Regions from separate parts of the Micromonospora sp. CPCC 206171 genome, predicted to be linked through region 2. Evidence: riboswitches for the same ligand, from Rfam matches in the RefSeq annotation. Region 2 holds a riboswitch; each other region holds the start of a gene.
What was found. A riboswitch is a leader RNA that binds a small molecule or an ion and turns the genes downstream of it on or off. The one in region 2 is predicted to bind cyclic di-AMP.
Positions count from the first base shown of each region.

Region 1: it holds a riboswitch for cyclic di-AMP, as region 2 does, so the genes downstream of both, V6U89_RS26870 (C39 family peptidase) here and V6U89_RS19035 (coiled-coil domain-containing protein) in region 2, are expected to answer to the same signal.
Region 3: it holds a riboswitch for cyclic di-AMP, as region 2 does, so the genes downstream of both, V6U89_RS15915 (transglycosylase family protein) here and V6U89_RS19035 (coiled-coil domain-containing protein) in region 2, are expected to answer to the same signal.
Region 4: it holds a riboswitch for cyclic di-AMP, as region 2 does, so the genes downstream of both, V6U89_RS08210 (C40 family peptidase) here and V6U89_RS19035 (coiled-coil domain-containing protein) in region 2, are expected to answer to the same signal.

Region 1 covers NZ_JBAKHT010000034.1:25,325-29,178, forward strand. Annotated here, with positions in the region: gene V6U89_RS26865 (alpha/beta fold hydrolase) at 50-805, opposite strand; gene V6U89_RS26870 (C39 family peptidase) at 912-1,736, opposite strand; cyclic di-AMP (ydaO/yuaA leader) riboswitch at 1,973-2,113, opposite strand; gene V6U89_RS26875 (hypothetical protein) at 2,417-3,181, opposite strand; gene V6U89_RS26880 (hypothetical protein) at 3,334-3,741, opposite strand.
Region 2 covers NZ_JBAKHT010000016.1:68,821-72,674, forward strand. Annotated here, with positions in the region: gene V6U89_RS19025 (heavy metal translocating P-type ATPase) at 1-421, opposite strand, end outside; gene V6U89_RS19030 (YibE/F family protein) at 740-2,080, shown strand; cyclic di-AMP (ydaO/yuaA leader) riboswitch at 2,247-2,377, shown strand; gene V6U89_RS19035 (coiled-coil domain-containing protein) at 2,382-3,401, shown strand; gene V6U89_RS19040 (RNA-guided endonuclease InsQ/TnpB family protein) at 3,415-3,854, opposite strand, start outside.
Region 3 covers NZ_JBAKHT010000012.1:57,718-61,571, forward strand. Annotated here, with positions in the region: gene nhaA (Na+/H+ antiporter NhaA) at 1-258, opposite strand, end outside; gene V6U89_RS15915 (transglycosylase family protein) at 505-1,188, opposite strand; cyclic di-AMP (ydaO/yuaA leader) riboswitch at 1,187-1,361, opposite strand; gene htpG (molecular chaperone HtpG) at 2,414-3,854, opposite strand, start outside.
Region 4 covers NZ_JBAKHT010000004.1:242,401-246,254, reverse strand. Annotated here, with positions in the region: gene V6U89_RS08225 (zinc metalloprotease) at 1-212, shown strand, start outside; gene V6U89_RS08220 (pyridoxamine 5'-phosphate oxidase family protein) at 278-844, opposite strand; gene dcd (dCTP deaminase) at 923-1,501, shown strand; gene V6U89_RS08210 (C40 family peptidase) at 1,544-2,584, opposite strand; cyclic di-AMP (ydaO/yuaA leader) riboswitch at 2,597-2,733, opposite strand; gene V6U89_RS08205 (NlpC/P60 family protein) at 2,882-3,854, opposite strand, start outside.

The DNA of each region.
Region 1 (3,854 bases), on a different contig from region 2:
CCGAGCCGCATGCCACCCACGACGGCGACGCCGGCCGCCCGCGCGCCGGTCACAGGTACGGGTCGAGCAGGGCCAGCACCGCCGCCGGGTCCTCCACGTGCGCGTTGTGGCCGAGGCCGGGCAGGGTCGCCACCGGCACGCCCAGCTCGGCGAGCTGCGCGTCGCTGACCATCGGGTCGTGCTCGCCCCGGGCCAGCAGCACCGGGACGTCGGTGGCGGCCAGCAGAGTCGGCAGCTGCGGCTCGCCCACCGCGAAGGCGGCCGGGTCCATGGCCAGCCGCCAGCGGCCGTCCTCGGCACGCAGCCCCGCGTCGATGACCGGGTGGTCCGGCGCGAAAAGCCCACCGAGGCCGGCCACCTTCAGGTAGCGGCGGGCCGCCTCGTCCCGGGTGGCGAACCAGGTCACCGGGCGCTCCGCCAGCTCGCGCGCCCGGGCCAGCTCGGCCGGCGACCAGACCGCCTTGATGCCCAGCCCGACCACCGCGTCCACCGGGAGCCCGGCGTCGCGGGCGGCCAGCGCCAGCGCGACCACCCCGCCGAGGGAGTGGCCGAGGACGACGAGCCGGTCAGCCGGGCGGGCCCCCTCGGGCACCGGGCCGAGCCCCGCCGCGACCTGCTCGGCGAACCCGGCGAAGGAGTACCCGGGCAGCGGCGGCGAGAAGCCGTGGCCGGCCAGGTCCGGCGCCAGCCAGCGGCCCGGGCAGCGGTGTTCCAGCAGCGGCGCCCAGGGCAGCCACACGTCGCCGGTGGCGCCCATCCCGTGCAGCAGCAACAGCAGCCGGCGGGTACCCGAGTCGTCGGTCATGGGCCGCAGTGTGCCACCGCCCGGCTCCGCCGCGCGAGATCCGCGCCAACGGCGACGGGCACCGGCCCCTGAGGGGAGCCGGTGCCCGGACGAGCGACGGTGTGGATCAGGCGGAGTAGCCGCGGGTGGCGATCCAGTTCGCCAGGTCGATGGTGCTGACCCAGTACGACGGCAGGTTCGGGTCCGCCGAGTCGGCGATCCGGACCGTCCGGCCGTCGTTCTTGTAGCCGACCACCGCGATGTAGTGGCCGCCCGGGAAGGAGTGCCAGCCGCCGTCGGTGTCGGTGGCGCTGCCCGCCACGTTCGCCACGACGCCCCGGCCGTCGGTGATCGCCGCGATCACGTCGGCCTGGAGCCGGTCGATCTGGGCGGAGCTGGGGGTGCCCTGGAACATCCGGGTCCGGTACGGGTCACCCTTGACGATCTGGTTCAGGACCCGGGTGGTGTCCAGCGCCGAGTTGGTGCCCATCTCGGTGGTGCCGAGCGGGCCGGCCAGCTCGTCCTGGGTCCGCTCGACGCCCGACGCGCTCAGCGCGTTGCGCACCGCGGCCGGACCGCAGTTGTAGTAGGTGGTCTGCGCCTGGTAGTCGTAGCGGAGGACCTTGGTCGACGGCGGCTTGGGGGCCGCCTTGCGGGTCACGTCCGGGTCCGCCTTGGCCTTGGTGGCGCTCGCCGACGGCGAGGGGCTGGCCGAGGGCGACGGCTTGTGGGCCGGGACGGCGACGCGGGCCTGGCTGCGGGTCGCGACGTCGTCCAGCCGGGGCGCCACCTCGGCGACGGCGGCCGAGGTCTGCTGGCGGGCGGGCGCCTCGTCGGCGAGCAGGGTGCTGGCGCCAGAGACGAGCACGAGCGCGGCGGCCGAGCCGGCGACCAACTGGTACGACCGTTCGGTGGCCAGGCGTCGCAGCTGCCGCTTCAGGGGGTGCTTCACGTGTTTCCTCCACGGTACGAGGGCGGGAGCGGCATGCCGGACCGGCGCGTGACAGGACGTCACCCGCGGTGTCGAAACCGGTGTGCGAGGCCGCTCGGCGGGGGGTGCGCCCGGTTGGAGGCCGGGCGGCGGGGTGAGGCCGGAATCAGCGCGCGAGGGCGCGAGGGACCGGCGGGATCACCCCGGTACCGAGGTGGAGAGCAAGCCGAGGAATGCGAGGGAACAGCAAGAGCTGGAACTCCTTCCGACACCGCCTACCGGGTTAGCTGACGGATTCGGGCGGGAAGAGCGCCCTACCACGGGCCGTGGCCCGCGGATTCACCCCGGACGTGCATGGGTCCCCGGTTCGTGAAATCACGATTGAGCGGGTCGGCGCGGCGTCGCCTCTTGCGATCGGAAACCGCACCGGACCCGGGCGACACTACTGGTCGGTCACGGGTCGGCCAAGCCCTGCGATCTGCGTAAACATGATCAGGGCGACCAATTTGCCGTACAGTTCGGCACTGACTTCGCTCGATGGGACAGGCGGTTGTTCCGGGATCGCCGGGCGACAACCGGACAGCACGGCAACAAATCCCGCCGATCGTCGCGATCGATGTCACCGGCTGTGACCGGATGACCGGTTTCACGGTCGCCGTGACGCGACTCACGGAAATACGGGTAACAATTCGGTCGCGTCCTCAGCCCACCCGTGCCGGCCGCCACCGCGCCGCGAGCGCCGTCCGTGCCGTCGCCGTCGCCGTCCGCTGGGCGGGCAGCCGCGCCGGACACAGTCGCTCCGCCGCCGCGTACGCCTCGACGGCGAGCGCGCGGGCCGCCGCGGCGGCCAGTTCGGCGTCCCGCCACGCCGACCGCTCCCGCCCGGCCGCCGCCCGGTACGCGTCCCGCCGACCGTCGCGTACCGCCCGGGCCAGCAGCACCTCCTGCTCGACGGGGTGCCGTCGGGGGTCCCAACCGTCCCGGTGCGCGAAGACGTCCCGCAGCCGCTCCACCGGCAGCTCGCCGCGCCAGTGCGCCGCCACCGCCGCCTGGTGCAGCCAGCGCTCCCGGCCCGCGTACTCGGCCGGCGTACGTGGGGTGCGCGGGGCGGGCAGCGCGGCGGCGCCGGTGAACCGGCGGGCGGCGGAATCCGCCTCGTCGTACGCGGTCCAGGCCCGGTCCACCTCCTCCTGGGCGGCCAGCCAGGCATCCCGCCGCCGGCGCGCGGTCTGGGCGGCGCCGGCCGCGGCGACGGCGATCTCCTCGGCGTACCGGCGCAGGTCCGCCAGCTCGGTCGCGGGATCGGCAGCTGGGGACGGGTCGACGACCGACTCGCCGGGGGCCGGGTCCCGCTCGGGGCGGGCGACCAGCACGGTGAGCACGGTCAGGGCGAGCACGAGCAGGGCCGACCAGATGGCGGCGGCGGTCGGGACCTCGACGAGGAACTGGTAGAGGACGGTGTTCACGGTGGGCACCTCCCGGAAGCGGGATGCGGAAAGAGGAGTCGCACCGGCCCGGTGTCGACGGGGCGAGGCCGGGGCGTCGCCGCGTGCCAGAGGGCGCGGGTGCGGGGGTGAGGTTCTCGGAGGCGCGGTCGCGGGTGGCCCCCGCGTGGCGGTCAGCCGACCGGCGGGGCGCGGGGACCGGTCGCGCCGGCGGCCAGCCCGGTGAGGGGCAGCGGCGGTGCGGTGACCGGATGGGCCGGCCGGCCGGCCGGGTCGATCGAGGTGACCGGATCGAGCGGAGCGGCGGGCGGGGCGACGAACGCACGGCCCGCGCTCGGGGCGTCCCCGCCAGCGAGCGTCACGGCGGGGACGGCGGCCGCGCGGACGGCGGACCCGTCGGGCACCGCCAGATCGGCGAGGATCGGGGCACCGGCCGGGCTCGGGGCGGCGGGAAGGGTGCCGACGTCCGGCACGGCCGGACCGCCGACGGAGAGCGCGACCGCCAGGGCGAGGCCGGTCAGCAGCCGGGAACTCCAGCGCGCCACCCACCACAGAGGACTGGTGAGCGCGACCGGAAGCACGGCACCACGCTACCGCCGATGCCGAGTGAACGCAGCGTCGCCGGGCGTGTCGGCGCGGCGCTCCCTGAGGTGTGCCGGGACGAGCGCCGGCAGTTCGCGGCGTGTCGTGCGAT
Region 2 (3,854 bases):
AGTGCCCGAGCAGCATGATGGTGACCAGGGCGGCCAACTCCCACCAGAAGTCCAGCTCGAAGGCGCCGAGGCTGGTGGCGAGCGACGCGGCGTACGCGACGGTGATCGCCATCCCGATCAGCAGCATCATGCCCGGGGCCCGGTCGCGCACCTCGCGCACCGCGCCGACGAGGAACGGCCAGCCGCCCCACCAGAAGACCACCGAGCCGAGCACCGGCCCGACCAGGGACCGGCCGGGGAACTCCAGCGGGTAGCCGAACCACTCCATCACCATGTGGCTGGTGGCGACCACGGGCAGGGTCAGCGCCAGGCAGAACCAGAACCGACGGCGGAACATCTCCGGGTCGTGGCCGGCGTGCCGGTCGTGCCCCCGGTGCCGGCCCGGCCCCGGGGACCCGGCCGGTCCGGCGTGCTGGTCCATGCCCCCACGATGCCCGGTGGGCGCGCTGCCGATGGCCCGAACCGGGCGGACCCGCACCGAACCTGGCTACGATTCTCCGGCCATGACTCGCCATCCGCCGCAGCTGCCGCCCGCCCGCGTACCGCGCCGGGCTCGGCTGCCGTGGGCGACCGCCCGGGCGGGTCGCCACGCCGGGCGACCGCACCGTCCGGTCACGCTGGGTGACCTCGCCGGCACCCAGGGGCCACACCGGGGTACGCGGCTCGCCACGCGCGTTGCGCCGGTGAACCGACCGGCCGGCTGACACGTACCCCGCCCTGGATCGTTGGGAGACTCGCAATGGGCGCCGACCACACCCGTCCCGCTCCGTCCACCCCACCGGGGGTGCGACGGATCCTCGTCGCGACGGTGGTCCCGCTGTTCGTCGTCACGGTGATCGCCGCCCTGGTGCTGTGGCCGCGCGACTCGCGGCAGGCCGACGTCGGCGCCGAGCCGGCGCGCCACCACGGCACGGTGACCCGGGTGGTGACCGAACCCTGCCCGCCGACGCCGGAGGCGCCGCCCGGCGCGGCCGAGGGCCCGTGCGGGACCGTGACGGTCCGGGTCGAGCAGGGCCCGGACAGCGGCCAGCAGGTGGAGACGCCGGTGCCCGCCGGCCCGGGCGCGCCCACCGTGGCGGTCGGCGACGAGGTGGTGCTGGTCCAGCTCGCCGACCCGGCCGACCCCACCGCCACCAGCTACCAGATCGCCGAACACCAACGCGGCAAGCCCCTGGTGTGGCTGGTGGCGCTCTTCGCGGCGGCGATCGTGGCGTTCGGCCGGCTGCGCGGGCTGGCCGCGCTGGCCGGGCTCGGCGCCAGCTTCGCCATCCTGCTGGCCTTCGTCGTACCCGGCATCGCGGCGGGCGGCTCGCCGCTGCTGATCGCGATCACCGGCTCGGCGCTGATCATGTTCGTGGTGCTGTACCTGACCCACGGGATCACCGCGCAGACCTCGGTGGCGGTCCTCGGCACGCTCGGCAGCCTGGTGCTGACCGGACTCCTCGGCAGCCTGGCCACCGCTGCCGCCCACCTGACCGGGTTCGGCAGCGAGGAGGCCACCACGCTGTCGATGTACCAGCGCGACGTCGACCTGCACGGGCTGCTGCTGGCCGGCATCATCATCGGCTCGCTCGGCGTGCTCGACGACGTCACCGTCACCCAGGCCGCCACCGTCACCGAGCTGGCGCACGCCAACCCCGGACTGTCCCGGACGCAGCTCTACCGGGCCGCCACCCGGGTCGGCCGGGCGCACATCGCCTCCACGGTGAACACCATCGTGCTCGCGTACGCGGGCGCGTCGCTGCCGCTGCTGCTCCTGCTCACCGCCGACAGCCGGCCGGTGAGCCAGATCCTCACCAGCGAGTTCCTGGCCCAGGAGATCGTCCGCAGCGCGGTGGCGACGCTCGGCCTGGTCGCCGCCGTACCGCTGACCACCGCGCTGGCCGCGCTGGTCGCCACCGCCGGTCGTGGCCCGGCCGACGAGCCCGCCCGGGACAACGGGCCGGCACCCACGCCCCGCCCCTCCGCCGACCGGGACACGGCGCTCGAGGCGCTGAGCGCGTCGCGTCCCGGCCGACCGTCCACCCCGGCCCCCGCACGGTGGCCCGACCCGGAAAGGAGCACGGACACCGCATGGTGAGACTCCGCAGCGTGACCGACGCCGACGCGGAACCTGACGAACGCGTCACTCGTCACGCATCGCTACGACGAAATAACGCTTTTAGTCGGGTTCTGGACGTAGATCCCCGGTACGACTCTCGGGTAACCTCGCTGCCGGTCACCGCCGAAGGCGCGCAGCGGCGCCTGCGGTGCCGCCGCCCAATCGCCGCGAGGCGAACCGGGGAACCAGGTACATGGGGTGAATCCGCGCGAGCGGTAGGGGCCACTTCCGTCCCGAACCCGTCAGCTAACCCGGTCGGCGGTCGACGGAAGGGAACACTGTGACGGCACCCCTGCGCCGCTGGTTGACTCCGGTGGTGGCCGTGTTCGCCGCTCTGGCCATCCTCGGCGGTCCGACAGCCGCGATCGCCGCGCCCTCGACCCCCACCCCCTCCGGGCACGAGGAGGACGACGAGCCCAAGCTGCTCACCGACGTCATCGAGCTGCGCAACCGCGAGTATTCCAAGGCCAAGACGCAGCTGGAGAAGTCCAAGAAGCGCCAGCAGCAGCTCGGGCTGGAGGTGCGGCGCGCGCAGGACGAGCTGGCGGCGTTGCAGCCGACGGTCTCGCAGCTCGCGGCGCAGTCGTACCGGACCGGCCGGATCGGCGCGGTGGCGATGCTGTTGGAGAGCGACGCCCCCGACTCGTTCGTCCGGCGCGCCGCCGCCCTGGACGAGCTGAACATGGTCAACGCGCAGAAGCTGGCCAAGGTCACCGCCGCCAAGAACCGCGCGGAGCAGGCCAAGCTGGCGCTGGACGCCGAGGTGCGCGAGCAGCAGAAGCTCACCAACGACATGGCCCGGGAGAGCCGGGAGGCCGAGAAGGCCCTCCAGCTGGTCGGCGGCCGGGGCTTCACCGGCGGCCTGGTCGACGCGACCTCGCCGGTCGCCCGGATCGGCCCCGGCCGAACCGCGGACGGCGGCTGGCGTCCCGAGTCGCGCACCGAGGACGACCCGACGACCTCCGGCACCATCACGCCGCGCACCCTGCACGCGTACAAGGAGGTCCGGCGGGCCGGCTTCAACCGGTTCGCGGGCTGCTACCGGCCCGGTGGGCCGTGGGAGCACCCGAAGGGCAAGGCCTGCGACTGGTCGTTGCAGCGGAGCGGCTTCGCGCCCTGGCACAACAACGACACCCGGATGTACGGCAACAACCTCGCCGCGTTCCTGATCCGCAACGCCGACCGGCTCGGCATCTACTACGTGATCTGGAACCGGCAGATCTGGTTCCCGGCCACCGGGTGGAAGTCGTACAGCGGACCGTCGAACCACACCGACCACGTGCACATGTCGATGCTTTGACGTTCTCCCCGCCCTAAAGGACGGGGATTCCCTCCGCGCTGCGCGTGGAACAGCGCGCAGCGCGCGGGCGGATTCCTGCTTCTCGGCGCGGTGCCGGCACGGGTGCCGGTCTTACCTGCGCTCCACAGGCGTTTAGGCTCTCGGCGCGTCCCGCCGCGAGCACGTTGATGGCCGCGTTGACGTCCCGGTCGTGGACCGCACCGCAGGGGCAGGTCCACGACCGGACGTTGAGCGGCTTGGGTCCGTCGGGCCGGCCGCACTCCGAGCACGTCTGCGACGTGGGCGCGAACCGGTCGATCTTTGCGAAGGTGCGCCCGTACCGGGCGGCCTTGTACTGCAGCATCGCGGTGAAGCCGGCCCAGCCGGCGTCGTGCACCGACTTCGCCAGGCGGGTCCGGGCAAGGCCGCTAACGCACAGGTCCTCGACGTACACCGCTTGGTTGTCGCGGATGA
Region 3 (3,854 bases), on a different contig from region 2:
GACCGCCAGCAGCCCGTCGGCGGCCCAGGTGGCGAGGGTGAGATCGAGGTGCAGCGACGCCGGGCCGACGGTGAGGTCCCGCAGCGCCCGGTAGCCGTCCGCCCAGGGTGAGTTCGACCAGAGCAGCGCGAGCAGCGCCCCGACGAGCAGGAGCGCCCCGCCCACGGTCTCCTTGCGGAGGATGGCGGAGATGCGGCTGGTCTCGCCCCAGGAGCGGCGGGCGAACAGGCTGGTACGGCGCCGGGGGGCGTCGGTCACGGGGTCTCCTCGTCGGCAGGGGTCGCGTCATCCACCGCCGACCAGACTTCCCGGCACACCAGGGCCAACCCTATCCCCGCCCCCGGCCGACGGCCCGACGACCCGGCGACGCGGACGCGCCGGCGGGCCGGTCCACGCGCGCCGGGTACCCCGCCGGCAGCGGCCCGAACCACGACGGCGCCGTGGACGCGGCGACGCCCGGCCGGTCGTCCGGCCGGGCGTCGTCACGGTGCCCAGGTGCTGGGGTCAGAGGCTGAGCTTCTGACCGGGGAAGATCAGCCCCGGGTCGGCGCCGACCACGCGCCTGTTGCGCTCGTACAGCGCCTGCCAGCCACCGGCCAGGTCCCGGGCGTCGGCGATCTGCGACAGGGTGTCGCCCGACCGCACCACGTACACGTCGCCGGTCGCGGCCGGCGCGCTGCGCCGCTGGCTGCGGGTGCTGTGCTGCTCCCGCGAGGACCGCTCGGTGGAGGCGGCCTTCGACGAGTTCCGCGAACTCGAGCGCCGCTCCGACTTCTGCGACTTCTGCGACTTCTCGCTGGTGGTGGCGTAGCTCTTGGTGGAGCCGCCCTTGCGGCCGCAGGTCGGCCAGGCGCCGATGCCCTGACCGTCGAGCACCTTCTCGGCGATGGCGATCTGCTCGCCCCGGCTGGCCAGGTCGGCGCGGGAGGCGTACTTCTTGCCGCCGTAGCCGGCCCAGGTGCTCTGCGAGAACTGCAGGCCGCCGTAGTAGCCGTTGCCGGTGTTGATGTGCCAGTTTCCGCCGGACTCGCACTGGGCGATGGCGTCCCAGTTGACGCTGGCGGCGCTCGCCGGCGACGCCGGCGCCAGGACGGCGGCGACCCCGGTGACCGCACCGACGGCGAGCGTGCCGACGGCGATGCGGCGCGAGCTGACCCGTCGGTGACGGGCGGTGTATTCAGTTGCCATGTGGATTCCTCCACGCCGACGAGGTGAGCTGTCGGGTTCGGGCCGAGGAGCCCGGCCGCCGTGGGCGGCTTCACCCCGAGGTGACGTGCACCGAGGAACGTGTGGGTCCCCCGCTCCATGCCCGCTGACAAAGGTCCCACCGGCCGGCGGCATGGATTAGGCGTTACCGGCCGTGGTGTCCGCGATCGCGAACACGAACGACGTTAGGAACTGTTTCGGGCGATTGCCCACTTCTTGTGAAGTTCTTCACCCGGCTGAGCGACGGGCCCTCGTCTGCAGTTGCAGACGGTCCCCCGGTTTGGACAATGTGCGGGCTCTGCGCGGCGGACGCCCTGTCCGGGGCAAGCCGGAGCTGTTCCGGGTACGCACAATGGACGCCTCAGCGGCGGCTCAGCGCGGGGGCGGCCGACGACAGCCATACGGGCGATCAGCCCCGACAACCGGGTGTCGGCGTAGGACACCTGTTCGACATCCTGCGATAATTCGGCGTGGCCCTCACACCCGAGCAGGCTCGCCTGCACCTTCCCCGCTTTCTCGCGCTGGTCGAGAAGACTGCGACCTGCTGGTACCTACCCGGGCGCGCACGTGAGAACGGCTACGGCACCCGCGTGGTCACGACACATTCGTCGTCGGCAGGTCACGTAGTAACGGCGAGTGCCGCGAATGTGCGAGAGCCTACGCGCGGCAGAAATACGGTTACCAGGGGACGGCAGCCGATCTGAAGAGGCGATGTCGCAACGGGCACGTACGGACGGCTGAGAACACCAGAACGGCCAACCGAACCCGGGACGGTAGGCAACGAACTGAGCGATTGTGTCTCGACTGCCGCCGCGAGGCGGTGTCGCGGTACGAGGCGAAGCGCCGACAGCCGACTCCGAGGAAGGATCAGCAGGGCCTTGGGCCGGACGGCGGCTAGAAGGACCGGACCGTGCCCCCACCGTGACGGCCAGCCACGACAGCGGTGAGGAGACGGGCCAACAGCCTCGGCAAAGCTGCGGACGAACTCCACCGCCGACGAAGTGGTCGGTCCGCGTACCGTGGCGGCCCTGCGCGGCGGTCACGCCGATGCCGGTGGTGACTGGCGGCCGGCCGACGACGCACGCCCGGAGGCAGACGGGGCACGCGGACGCTGCGGCGTGGCGGCACCGGTGGGGACGGGGCCTTCGTCCCGCGCTTCGACGGTCCCGGCCCGGTGGGCGAGCACCGGGCCGGGACCGTCGTCGCGTCAGAGGGTGCGGGCCAGCCGGTCGGCGAGGACCCGGGCGAACCGGGCCGGGTCGGCCAGGTCGCCGCCCTCGGCGAGCAGCGCCATGCCGTACAGCAGCTCGGCGGTCTCGGTGAGGGCGGCGGAGTCGCCGCCCTGCTCGTGCGCCACGCGCAGGCCGGTGACCAGCGGGTGGGTCGGGTTGAGTTCGAGGATGCGCTTGACCTTCGGCACCTCCTGCCCCATCGCGCGGTACATCTTCTCCAGCGTGGGCGTGATGTCGTGCGCGTCGCCGACGACGCAGGCCGGCGAGGTGGTCAGGCGGGAGGAGAGCCGCACCTCCTTGACGCTGTCGGCCAGCGCGCCGCCGAGGAAGGCGAGCAGGGCGGCGTACTCCTTGGTCTGCCGCTCCCGTTCCGTTTCGGCCTCCTGGCGTTCCTGCTCGGTGTCCAGGTCCACCTCGCCCTTGGCGATCGAGCGCAGCGGTCGGCCGTCGAACTGCGCGACCCGCTCCACCCACACCTCGTCGACCGGGTCGGTGAGCAGCAGCACCTCGTAGCCCTTGGCGCGGAAGGCCTCCATGTGCGGCGAGTTCTCCAACATGGCCCGGGTCTCGCCGGTGGCGTAGTAGATCTCCTCCTGGCCGTCCTTCATCCGCTCGACGTACTCGCGCAGGGTGGTGGGCTCGGTGGCGTCGTGGGTGGAGGCGACCGAGACGATGTCGAGGATCGCCTGCTGGTTGTCCGGGTCCTCCAGCAGCCCCTCCTTGACCACCCGGCCGAACTCCGACCAGAAGGTCCGGTACCGGTCGGCGTGCTCGGTGCGCATCTCCTTGACGGTGGCGAGCACCTTGCGGACCAGCCGGCGGCGCACGATCTGGATCTGCCGGTCCTGCTGCAGGATCTCCCGGGAGATGTTCAGCGACAGGTCGTGCGCGTCCACCACGCCCTTGACGAAGCGCAGGTAGTTGGGCATGAGCGCGGCGCAGTCGTCCATCACGAAGACCCGCTTGACGTACAGCTGCACCCCGCGCCGGCCGTCGGCCATGAACAGGTCGAACGGGGCATGCGTGGGGATGAAGAGCAGCGCCTCGTACTCGAAGACGCCCTCGCCCCGCATGTGGATGGTCTCCAGCGGGTCGGCCCAGTCGTGGCTGACGTGCCGGTAGAAGTCGCGGTACTCCTCCTCGGCGACCTCGTCGCGCGGCCGGGCCCAGAGCGCCTTCATCGAGTTGAGGGTGACCGGCTCGGCGTCGGGGGTGACGAGCCGGATCGGCCAGGCGATGAAGTCGGAGTACCGCTTGACGATCTCGCGGATCTTGCCGTGGTCGGTGTAGTCGGCGAGGTTGTCCTCGCTGTCGGCCGGCTTCAGGCGCACGGTGACGGAGGTGCCCTGCGGGGCGTCGTCGACGTTCTCCACCACGTAGGTGCCCTCGCCGGTGGACTCCCAGCGGGTGCCCTCG
Region 4 (3,854 bases), on a different contig from region 2:
GATGCTCCGGCTCGGGTGACAGCGTCAGCGACACCCCGGCCGAGGCCTCGCCGGCGTTCCAGTGCCCGACCGGGCGGGACACCTGCACCACGGCCGGCCTGGACCCGATCACCAACTTCATGGACTACACGTACGACTCGTGCATGTACCAGTTCACCCCTGGTCAGGCGAGCCGCATGCTGACCGCGTGGAACGCGTACCGCGCGGCGTAACACCCCCAGCAGACGCCGATGCCGGCTCCGTCGCTCCGACGGGGCCGGCATCGGCGTCTCGGCGGTCAGGCGGCGGGGCGGCGGGTGTCGAAACCGTGGCGGCCGCGGCGGGCCGGCCGCCGATCGGGTACGCCGGTGGCGTCGCCGCTGCGGCGGGCGGCGACCGGATCGAGCCAGACCTGGACGGCGGAGGACCCGTGGCCCTCGCCGGGCTGGCCGAGCCCGCCCTGGTCGCGGCGGGTCAGCATCGCCACGTCGACGCTGAACTCGAAGAGTCGCCAGTCGACCTGCGGCGCCGCCCGGCCGAGGCGAGCCACCCGGGCGACCCGGGCCGGGTCGGTGACCGGTTGCGCGCGACCGGCGACGTACGCCTCGTCGTCGGTCTCCTCCGGCGGGAACGAGTGCAACGCGTATCGCCCGTCGCGTTCGAGGTCGCGCCGCTTGGGCGAGTCGACGACGAAGCAGAACAGCCCCTCGTCGGTGATCACGGGGCAGACCGGGTGCACCCGGGGCCCACCGTCGGCGCGAACGGTGGCCAGGTAGCCGAAGCCCGGCCCGTACTGCTGCATGAGAAGGCGGATCCCGTCGGCGAGTCGGGGCTCGTCAGCGGCGAATTCGGACCAGGAAGCCATACGGACATCCTATCGAACATGTGTACGAACGCGTAGTCCGACACGCAGGTCACCCGGTCCGCTCGATATGGTGTGCCGATGCTGCTCTCCGACCGCGACCTGGTCTCCGAGATCAAGGCGGGCACGCTCGCGCTGGAGCCCTTCGAGCCCACGCTGGTACAGCCGTCCAGCATCGACGTGCGGCTCGACAAGCTCTTCCGCGTCTTCAACAACCACCTGTACACGCACATCGACCCGGCCATGCAGCAGGACGAGCTCACCTCGATGGTCGAGGTGCCGGAGGGCGAGCCGTTCGTGCTGCACCCTGGCGAGTTCGTGCTCGCCTCCACGCTGGAGGTCATCTCGCTGGGCGACCAGCTCGCCGGCCGACTGGAGGGCAAGTCCAGCCTGGGCCGGCTCGGCCTGCTCACCCACTCGACCGCCGGCTTCATCGACCCGGGCTTCTCCGGGCACGTGACGCTGGAGCTGTCGAACGTGGCGAACCTGCCGATCACGCTCTGGCCCGGGATGAAGATCGGCCAGCTCTGCATCTTCCGGCTCTCGTCCCCGGCCGAGCACCCGTACGGCTCCGCCGTCTACGGGTCGCGCTACCAGGGCCAGCGCGGGCCGACCCCGAGCCGTTCCTGGCAGAACTGGCGCACCTGGCCCACCCGCTGACGCCGGGCCGGGCCCCCGGCACCCCGGGAGCCCGGCGCGCACTCAGTCCGGCCGGCCGTAGCTGTTGACCGGCCCGTCGTCGACCCGCTTCATCTTGATTGGCTGGCCCGCCTGGGAGGCGTGCACCACCCAGCCGCCGCCGACGTACATGCCGACGTGGTGCAGGTCGGCGTAGTAGAAGACCAGGTCGCCCGGGCGCAGGTCGGCCCGGCTCACCCGGGCGGTCACCTGGCGCTGCTGGCGGGCGTTGTGCGGCAGCGAGACACCGGCCTTCGCCCACGCCGCGAGCATCAGCCCGGAGCAGTCGTACGAGTTGGGACCCTCGGCACCCCAGACGTACGGCTTGCCGATCTGCGCGCAGGCGAACTTGACGGCCGTGCCGGCCGGGCCGCCGGGATAGCCGGCCGGGCACGGGGCCGGGCGCAGCGCACCCCCGCCACCGTTGCCGTACACCTTGAGCCGCAGTTTCTGCAGCCGATCGATCTCGGCGTTGATCTGCTTCTTCTTCGCGGCGAGCTGGGCCTCGGTACGGGTCAGCTGAGCGACCATCTCGTCCAGCGGCGCCTTCTCCGCGGCCAGCTTGTCCCGCAGCTCCTTGACGGTCCGCACGTCGCGCTGCTGGCGCTGGGCGAACCGGTCGAGCATTTCGAGCTGGTCGACCAGTTCGGCGGGGGAGCTGCTGCCGAACAGGGCGTTGACGGCGGAGACGTTCTCCCCCTTGTACGCCTCGGCGGCGAGCCCGGTGACCTGGTTCATCGCGAGGTCGACCTGGAGTTGCAGCGGATCGATGCGCTTGGCCAGCGCGTCGGCCTGCCGGCGCTTGGCGGCCAGGTCCTGACGGGTGGCGTTGTGCTGCTCGATGATCGGTTCGAGCCTGTTCCAGTCCTGGTCGATCTGCCGCTCGATCTCGGCGACCGAGGGTTCGGCGTGGGCCGCCGTGGCAGCGCCGGTCAGTACGACGGCGGCACCGGCGAGGGCGGCAAGGACGGTGGTGAAGCGGGACCAGCGTGGGCGCGGCGCAGCCGTCAGCCGGGCGACCTGGGTCGACCCGTACGACGGTGGCCGCGGGGCATGGTGTGCCACCGGGCTCCGGGCTCCTTCTTCCGCGACCGCCTACCGGGTTAGCTGACGGGTTCGGGCGGGAAGGGAGCGCCCTACCGCAGTGGCTGCGGATTCACCCCGGCTTACCTGGGTCCCCGGCTCGCCCGCGGGCGACTCGGCGGTGCCGGCCACTGCCGCCCGGGTTGGACGGACCTGTCGCGGCCGACGAAGGACCAGAGTAGAGAGGACCGTTATCGATCCGCAACCCGCCATGCCGTGCCGGGTCCCGGATACGCGGAACCCCCGGTCGGTCGACCGGGGGTTCGCGGCGAGCTCGGGTCAGTTCGGTCGCCGGAAGCCGGCGACCGGCATGTAGTCGACGCTGGTGACCTGGACCGGTTTGCCGGTCCGTGGCGCGTGGACCATCAGCCCACTGCCCAGATAGAGACCCACATGGTGCAGGTCGCTGTAGAAGAAGACCAGATCACCGGGGCGCGCCTCGGAGCGCGGGATGGCCTTGCCCTCGTTCCACTGGGCGCCGGTGTGGTGGGTCAGGTAGATGCCGGCGGCCTTGTAGGCGTACTGGGTGAGGCCGGAGCAGTCGAACGAGTCCGGCCCGTCGGCACCCCAGACGTACGGGTCGCCTACCTGCTGGCAGGCCACCCGGATGGCGGTCTGCGCGGCGGAACTCACCACGCCCTTGACGGTCGGGCAGCCGGCCACCTTGACGACGGTCTTCGGCATCGACGCCTGGAGCCGCTTGATCTCGGAGTTGATCTGCGCCTTCTTGGCGGCCAGCTCCTTCTCCTGCTTGACCTCCGCGGCGATCAGCGCATCGAGCTTCTGCTTCTCGCCGTCGTACTTCTGCCGGGCGTCGATGACGACCTGGAGCTCCTTGCGCTCCTGCGCGGCGAGGCGGTCGAGGATGGTCAGCTGCTCGGTCAGGGTGCCCGGCTTGGCGCTGACCAGCAGCGCGCCGATGTCCTGCGAGGGGCCCGTCATGTAGTACCGGGAGGCGAGGTCGCCCACCCGGTTCATCGCCAGCTCGGTCTGCAGGGCCAGCGGCTGGATCTTCTTCTCCAGCTCCGCCGACTTCTTGCGGTTGACCTTGAGGTGCGCGCGGACCTTGTTGTACTGCTCGATGGTCGGCTCGAGCTGTTCCCACTGCTTGTCGATCGCCGCCTCGATCTCCTCCGGCGTGGGCGCGGCGTGCGCCGGCACGGCGAACATCCCGGCGCCGACGACCACGGCGGCGACCAATGTGAGCAGACGGCGGGCGACCCGGCGCAGGCCGGCGGGGTGAGTGGGCGGA